Regions from separate parts of the Xylanibacter brevis P6B11 genome, predicted to be linked through region 2. Evidence: riboswitches for the same ligand, from Rfam matches in the RefSeq annotation. Region 2 holds a riboswitch; the other holds the start of a gene.

Region 1 (4,433 bases), on a different contig from region 2:
AAATAAGGAGTGAGGAAGGCAGCCTGTGGTGTTGTGAGTTTTCTTTTTCATTGTTTTTGTGTATTTAAAAAAATCCCGAAAGCCATGCTATGTGCTTCCGGGATTTTATAATGAGATTTACCAATAACTATTTGTCTTTCTTAGGCAGGTGGAATCTGTATTTGTTGGTGAACAACTCCCTCACGGTGTTAATCTCCAGGAACTTGGTGCCACCACATTCACCAACATTACCACTCAGATAGGCAATCTTGTCGTCGTCTTCCAGATAGCCCTTCTGGCGCAGCATGCGTACGGCAGCCAGGAAGAGCTCTTCGCTGTCAATGTGTTCCTTCTGATAGACGGGGATCACACCGTAGCTGAGGTTGAGCAGACGCTGCACCTTCTCATGATAGCAGATGGCCAGCACGGGGTTGGGACCACGGAAGGCTGCCAGCGAACGGGCGGTGAGACCCGTGGTACAGTCGGTGATAATGCCCTTTACGCCGAGTTTCTCGGTGGCCTCGATAGCGCTGTGCGACATGAACTCGCGGATGTCGCAATCGGCAGACAGCGGAATCTCGATGTCGTTCTCGCGCAACTTGTCGCGCTCGGCCTGCTCGGCAATCTGTGCCATCGTGGTAACGGCCTCGATGGGGTACTTACCGCTGGCGGTCTCGCCCGAGAGCATCAGCGCATCGGTGCGGTAGTAGATGGCGTTGGCAATATCGGTCACCTCGGCACGGGTGGGTCGAGGATTCTGAATCATGGAGTGAAGCATCTGGGTGGCCACGATAACGGGCTTCTTGGCCTGCACACACTTGCGGATGATGCGGCGCTGAATGCCGGGGATGCGCTCGATGGGTACTTCGATACCCAGGTCGCCACGGGCAATCATGATGCCATAGGAAGCCTCGATAATCTCGTCGATGTTGTCCACACCCTCCTGGTTCTCAATCTTTGAGATAATCTTGATGTCGGAATTGTAGGCATCGAGGATGGCCTGTACAGCACGTACGTCGGCAGCTGAGCGAACAAATGAGTGGGCAATGAAGTCGATGTCGAGCTCAATGGCCAGCATGATGTTCTTGCGGTCTTTCTCGGTGAGGGCAGGCAGGTCGATGTGAATGCCAGGCACGTTGACGCTCTTGCGTGAGCCCAGCACACCGTCGTTCTTTACCTGAGCCACGATTTGCGGACCACTGATGCCAATGACCTGCATATCGAGTGCACCGTCGTCGAAGAGTATATGGCAGCCTTCATGCACATCGGCAGCGAAGTTCTTATAGGTGACGTTCACGATGTCGTGGGTGGTCTCCATCTCTGGGCGGCCAAAGATCTTCACCACGTCGCCCGTCTTATACTGGATGGGCTCTGCACAAGCGGTGGTGCGTACCTCGGGACCCTTGGTGTCAATCATGATACCGATGTGATGACTCACCTCGCGCACGTTCTTTACAATCTGACGGATGCCCTCTTCTGGAGCGTGCGCAGTGTTCATGCGAACCACGTTCATACCTGCATTAAAAAGCGAACGAATGAACTCTGTGTCGCAACGTCTGTCGCTGATGGATGCTACAATTTTAGTCTGCTTCATATAATCTTTTTACCATTGTACCTGAATTCGACTGCAAAGGTACAAAAGATTTCTGAAATAACGGTGAGTGACAGGTAATTATTTGATATATTTCAAGCCGTTTTTGAACAAAAAACTGGAAACATCCTTGTGAAGGCAATCGAATGCACAAAAAGTTTGTCGTCAATAGTTTTGCGTTTACAATTATTAGTTGTAACTTTGCGCCAAAATTCAAGGGGTGCCGGAGTCTGTTGGCCGGCTGAGATGATACCCTCTAAACCTGATGCGGGTCATACCGACGTAGGGATGGAATTGTCAGCCAGCGCAAGCACGCACACCCCGTAACTCGATAATAATAACATAAAGAAAAGGGATGAAAAGGATTCTTTTGGGATTAACAGCATTCACAGTCGTGAATGTAATGGTAGCCGAACCTATTGATTCGTTGAAAATGGAGCAACTGCACGAGGTGGTTGTGAGTGGTGTGCGCACGCAGAAGAACGCCCCCTATGCGGTGGCTAATGTGAAGCAGAAGGAGCTGAGCGCTTTCTCTTCTTCGGGACGTGAGTTGCCTTTCTTGTTTGCTCGTACGCCGGGTGTGACGGCCTGGAGTGAGAACGGCATGGGCACGGGTACGACGAAGTTGGCCATCCGTGGTGCGGGCGATTCGCGTATCAACGTGACGCTGGACGGTGTGCCCCTCAACTCGCCCGAGGACCAGTGTGTGTTCTGGGTGAACATGAACTCGTATGCGTCGATGCTGCAGTCAGCACAGATACAGCGTGGCGTGGGCACCTCGACCAATGGCGACGGCGCCTTTGGCGGAACGGTGGCGCTGCAGTCGAAGGCGCCATCGATGAAGGCTGGGGCAGAGCTGAACAGTTCGTTCGGAAGTTATAACACATATAATATAGGTGGAACCTTTACGACAGGCCTGATGTTCAACCACCTGGTGGTGGACGGAGCCTATCACACCACAGGAACGGGCGGCTATGTGCATGGCACCGCTGGACGCTCGGGTTCTTACTATGGCGGACTGACCTGGCTGAACGACCGACTGCAGGTGAGCTATAAGCATTTTGGTAACTTTGAGAAGACGGGACAGGCCTGGAATGGTGTTACGCCTGGTGACGGTGACCTGTCGTTGATGGACGGCACCTGGGGTGCCAATACCGGTATCAAGGACTATGCCGATCTCTACAAGGCAGGGCTGGGACGCTATAACGACCTGTATGAACACATGGTGAACTTGGGCAGTGAGTTCGCCCGCGATGCCGAGGGCCGCTACATCACCGAGCGCTATCAGTTGAACGACGGCACGCTGTGGAGCGGTGCTACCGATAACTTCTGGCAGGGACACAACATCCTGAGCGGTGTGCTCCAGTTGACCGACCGCTGGGCTGCCACACTGACGGCTCACTATACCCACGGTCATGGTTATTATCAGGACCTGAAGTATAATAAGAAGCTGGCTAAGTACGGACTGGAGCCTTTCTTCGACGCACAGGGCAACCAGGTGAAGAAGAGCACCTTTATCCGCAAGAAGGGCATGAGCCAGGATGCCTATGGCGTGCTGGGCAGCGTGAGCTATAAGGATCTGCGCTGGAATATCATTGGCGGTTTCTCGCTGCAGCAGTTCAAAGGCGATCACTACAGTCGCCTGACCTATGCTGAGAACAAAGAGCTGCACGACGCCCGCATTGGTCGCGAGGGATACGACATGAACTACTCGGAAGCTACGAAGAACGATGCCAACGTCTATCTGAAGGCTGCTTATGAGCTGACCAGCAACTGGAGCGCCTTTGTCGATGCACAGTATCGCTATGTGGGCTATAAGACGGACGGCACAAACGACGCTTTCTATACCAACGGTGCCGGCAAACTGGTGGCTCAGCAACTGGATGTTGACGAGACTTATCATTTCTTCAACCCCAAAGCTGGCGTGAGCTACAACCATGGGCCACACCATGCCTACGTTTCGGTGGCCATGAGTCATCGCGAGCCAGAGCGCAACAACTTCACCGACAACTACAACTATCCCTTCCCCAAGGCTGAGCAGGTGATAGACTATGAGGCGGGCTATAACTTCTCATCGCGCAACTTCCGTGCTGGAGCTAACTTCTACTATATGGACTATAAAGACCAGTTTGTGAAGACGGGTGCCATGAGTGACATCGGCGAGGCGCTGACCACCAATATCAAGGACTCTTATCGCATGGGTGTGGAGCTGACCGCTGCCTGGGACATCTGTCCGCTGCTGACCATTGAGGGTAATGCAGCCCTGAGTCAGAACAAGATTAAGAACTTCGACGAGGTGGTAGAAGTGGACTGGCATGGCGTGGAGACCTTCCACTACGACAACTCAACACTGGCTTGTTCGCCATCGGCCGTGCTGAATGGTTTTGTGGACTTCCATTATAAGGGCTTCAAGGCTACTTGGCACACCAACTACGTGTCGCGCCAGTATCTGGACAATACCGAGTGTCGCGACCGCTCGCTGCCTGCCTACACCTTCAGCAACCTCTACCTGAGCTACACCTCGAAGGTGAAGAAGGTGGCTCCGCTGAAGGAGGTGGAACTGGGACTGACGTTCAACAACGTGTTTAACGCTCACTATGCTACTGCGGCTTATGTCTATTCTTGCATAGCCAGCGGCAGTCATCCCAACGACAACCGCTACTATCAGCTCTACTTCTTCCCCATGACCACCGGTACGGCCATGGCCAACCTGACGCTGAGATTCTAACACAAGATGATGATTGTTGACTATATACAGACACACCAGCTCGAGTGCTTCTCTATGGCACTGGGGCTGGTGTATCTTTGGTGCGAGTATCGCGCCAGCATCCTGCTGTGGTTCGTGGGCATCGTGATGCCACTG
Region 2 (4,433 bases):
CCATCAACTTTCTCCAGTGCCTGATAGATGGGCACCGTGCCAACGGGCACAGGACAGTTGCGAAGAATCCATTCGCGCGTCTCATGGATATTGTTACCCGTCGATAGATCCATCAGTGTGTCGCCACCCCACTTACACGACCAGACAGCCTTGTCCACTTCCTCGTCAATAGACGACGTGGTGGCCGAGTTGCCAATATTCGTATTAATCTTCACAGCAAAGTTGCGACCGATAATCATCGGTTCGCTCTCAGGGTGATAGATGTTTGCAGGGATGACGGCACGTCCGCGAGCCACCTCGTCGCGCACATATTCTGGAGTAATATGCGTCTTGATGCCCAGTGACTCGCAGTTCATGTTCTCACGAATAGCCACATACTCCATCTCGGGTGTGATGATGCCCGCCTTGGCGCAAGCCATCTGGGTGATACCCAGTCCTTTCGCCTTACGTTCATCTATCCACTGCTGGCGCATGCGTGGCAGTCCTTTCTTTAAATCCACCGTATAATGAGGGTCGGTGTAAGGACCGCTGGTGTCATATATATATATTGGTGCGTTGGTTTCTGTGTGTGTCTTTCCATTTTTATCTCGTGTCACAGTAGGCGTCAGGTTCACCTTGGTCATACCCACTTTCACACTGGGATGGATAGTGCCTTGCATATAGGCCTTTTCACGTTGAGCGTAAGCTTTATGGTCGTTGATCATACTTTGTTTTAAATAAATTAAGCGTTAAGAAAAGCTGTTAGAGGACTGGTGGCTTCGGCGCAGTCGGCAATGGCACCTAGACCTGCTTCGTAGGCCTGTCGGCCAGCAATCACGGCCTGACGGAAGGCGTCGGCCATGCGTACGGGGTCGCCAGCTACGGCAATGGCTGTGTTCACCAGACAGCAGTCGGCACCCATCTCCATGGCTTCGGCCGCATGACTGGGTGCGCCAATACCTGCATCTACCACCACGGGCACGGTGGCCTGGTCTATAATGATCTGCAGGAAGTCCTTCATGCGCAGTCCTTTGTTGGTGCCGATGGGGGCAGCCAGCGGCATAACGGTTGCTGCGCCAGCCTCCTCCAGGTGTTTGCACAGCGTGGGATCTGCCTGACAGTAGGGCAACACCACGAAACCCAGTTTCACCAGTTGCTCGGTGGCCTTCAGTGTCTCTACCGAGTCGGGCAAGAGATAGCGTGGGTCGGGATGGATCTCCAGCTTCAGCCAGTTGGTGCCGAAGGCCTCTCGTGCCATCTGGGCTGCAAAGATAGCTTCCTCAGCATTGCGCACGCCCGACGTGTTGGGCAACAGCTGTATGTTTTTGTTCTGTGTGATGTGTGTCAGCAGGTCGTCATCCTTATCACCGAGTTCGATGCGCTTCATAGCCACCGTCACCATTTCCGTCTCACTAGCCTTGATAGCCTCTGCCATCAGGGCGTTGTTGTTAAACTTTCCCGTTCCCAGAAACAGGCGCGAGTTGAACTCACGACCTGCGATTACTAATTTACTCATTATCTACAATCTTTATCAATCTTTTCATTTCATCGACGGGGTCCACCGCATTGATGACTGCACCACTGATGGCAATCCCCGTCACGCCGGTCTTCATAATGCTGGGCACATCAGCTGCTGTGATGCCGCCAATGGCGACGATGGGCAGGTCGATATGCTCGTTTCTCATCCGTTCCGTGATTTGTCGGTAGCCCTCAAGTCCCAACACCGGCGACAAGCGCTCTTTGGTGGTGGTGAACCGAAATGGGCCGCATCCTATATAGTCAGCTCCAGCCTCAGCGTGTGCTTTCACGTCGTCGAACGTATTGGCCGTGCCACCAATGATATAGCCATCGCCCAACAGGCGACGTGCCTCGGCTATCGGCATATCGTTCAGTCCCAGATGGACACCGTCGGCATGCAGTTCTTTTACCAACTCTACGTGATCGTCAATGATCAGCGTGGCGCCAGCGTTTTGACACATCACCTGTGCCAGCTTTGCGGCCCGTCTTACTTCCTCAATGGGGGCGTTCTTCATGCGCAGCTGCACCCATCGGCATCCGCCTTGCAGGGCCAGAGCAATCGTGTCCAAATAATTATACTGGTCGTTGTAATGACTAATAAACTGTATCATCCGCCACAAGCAGCTTTAATAATTATCACTTCGCTACCAGCGTTGAGGCATGTCTCAGCCCACGCTTGTCGCGGTACCATTCTCATCTCCATCGCCATGGCGATGCCCTTTTCAGGCAATCCTAGTTCATGTGCCAGTTCTTCTAATGTAGCAGCCGCTGTCTGCTGTTCTTTCCCATTCAGTTTAATAGTCATAACCCTTAAACAAAAAAAGCTCGGGCAAAGACCCATTGGCGGTCCTTACCCGAGGTTTATAATTATAATCAGTGCTCATTCCCTACGGCAGCATTACCTGCATCAGGTCAATGGGTATAATCTCAGCCTCCTGCATTTCTTCTTATTTTAATAAGAAAGGTAAGCAAAAAGCACCCCGAGTAATTTGTTCTGCGTGCAAAGGTACGAATATTCTATCAAATTGCAAAGAAAATCTTCACTTTTCTTTCTTTTTATTATTATTTAAGCTTGATAGCATCCGCAATGGCCTTGGCCATCTGTCCTGCTCCCTTCTCGTTGGGATGTATCATATCGCGCGTCATGCTGGCCTCGTCGGTGAGCACAGCATGGAGGTCGATGATGGGCAGTTTGTTCTTCTTAGCCACCTGCTGGATGGCAGGAATGACGCCGTTGACGATGACAGAGTCGGTGATGCCCCACTGGTCGCGGAAGGCCTTGATGGGCGTACAGAGATAGATCTGCGGATTAGAGGGCAACTTACGCAGCGTGTTGATCATCGTCTGCATGTCACGTGCAAACTCTTTCGAGTGCTTGCTCCAGATGAAATCCTTCGAATCGTTTGTACCCAGTTTAATGACAACGATATTGGGTTGGAAGGCCTGTGCATCGCGCCATGCCTGCTCTATCATGTAAGGATGGTCACCATTGTTCAGCATGGTGCGTGCGCCCACGCCATAGTTCTTCACATGATAGCCCTTGCCCAGTATCTTCTGCAGTTGTGCGGGATAACCTTTCAGGTCGGCCATGTCGATGCCCGAACCATCGGTGATGCTGTTGCCGATACATGCCACGCGGATGGCATCCCTGCGAGGCGCCTTGTGTGTGTCGAGCCATGTGGTGAGGTCGTTCAGCATCTGCTGGTGGTACGTCCAACTGTCGCGGAAGCCAAAGCCGTGACCGCCCGTGGGATAGATATACATGGCACAGTCGTTGCCGGCACGGCGCATCGACTCATAGTAGCGCAGACAGTTGTTCACCACAGGCACCACCTGGTCGTCGCTGGCCGTGAAGATAACGGCTGGCGGTGTCAGATGACGGCGCACCGCATTCTGGTTAGACCACTGCTTCACCAGCTGCTCGTTCTCCATGCCATCTTTTCCCAGGAATCCCTCGCTGCTACCGCGATGGCCCTCGCGCGGATTTATTGAGATGACGGGATAGAACAGGATGCTGAAGTTGGGGCGACAGTCAAACTCGCTATGTGTAGATACCGACGAAGCCAGATGACCGCCTGCCGAGAAGCCCATGATACCCACGTCGTAGGGGTTCACATGCCAGAAATCGGCCGAGTCGCGCACCATGCGGATGGCCGTCTGCGCGTCGCTCAGCGGGATATTTCTATCGCCCTTCGGCATGCGATATGTCAACACAAAGTAGGCAATGCCCTGCTTATTGAAATACTCAGCCCAGTCGTGTCCCTCGTGCTGAAGAGCCAGGTGACTATAGCCACCGCCAGGACAATCGACCACAGCCCTACCCGTCGGCATGTCGGGCAGATAGGCCACCATGTTTGAAGCCCCGTCGGGCGTGATGTTTACTGTGAACTTGCGTGCAGTCTGTGCCTGCACGGTCATGGCCACCAGGGCACATGCAAAGAGTAATAGTCGTTTCATTGTTGTTTTTGGTTGTTAGTTACCAACGCGCAAAGGTATGACAAAAATCCCAAACTGCCAAGTCTTTCCAAAGAAAAGAGTGCGAGGAGGCACGTCTTCAGGGTGGTTTTCCTATTCCCTGAGACCCCCAAAGGCGCCGTATTACGCATCAAGATATCACACACGCATCGAAAAAAAAAGAACACGGGGATGCGTCTGTTTTGACACATCCCCGTGAACATTTGAAGCGCCTGAAGCGCAATATCTGATTTTACTTCACAAACTCTGATGGTATCTCAGGCATGGCACCATTCTGCGTACACACATAGGCCGAAACCTGAACGGCGGTGTGATGCGCATCGGGCACACACTTGCCATTGAGGATAGAACCCACAAACGAACCCGTGAACGAGTCGCCTGCACCAACGGTGTCGGCCACCTTAACCTTGGGCGTCTCCTGGAACGACATCTGACCAGGTGTGAACACATACGAGCCATTA

The links. Region 2 has a riboswitch for thiamine pyrophosphate ahead of thiS (sulfur carrier protein ThiS). Riboswitches for the same ligand answer to the same signal wherever they lie in the genome.
Region 1: linked by a shared signal. The riboswitch ahead of T496_RS0102020 (TonB-dependent receptor) and the one ahead of thiS (sulfur carrier protein ThiS) in region 2 are both predicted to bind thiamine pyrophosphate.

The regions. Positions count from the first base shown of each region.
Region 1 is NZ_JHXG01000006.1:87,740-92,172, reverse strand. Features, by position in the region: gene pyk (pyruvate kinase) at 128-1,573, opposite strand; TPP riboswitch at 1,777-1,876, shown strand; gene T496_RS0102020 (TonB-dependent receptor) at 1,926-4,298, shown strand; gene pnuC (nicotinamide riboside transporter PnuC) at 4,305-4,433, shown strand, end outside.
Region 2 is NZ_JHXG01000003.1:236,157-240,589, reverse strand. Features, by position in the region: gene thiC (phosphomethylpyrimidine synthase ThiC) at 1-704, opposite strand, end outside; gene T496_RS0101005 (thiazole synthase) at 722-1,495, opposite strand; gene T496_RS0101000 (thiamine phosphate synthase) at 1,488-2,108, opposite strand; gene thiS (sulfur carrier protein ThiS) at 2,105-2,302, opposite strand; TPP riboswitch at 2,365-2,490, opposite strand; gene axeA1 (acetylxylan esterase AxeA1) at 2,560-3,954, opposite strand; gene T496_RS0100985 (carbohydrate kinase family protein) at 4,205-4,433, opposite strand, start outside.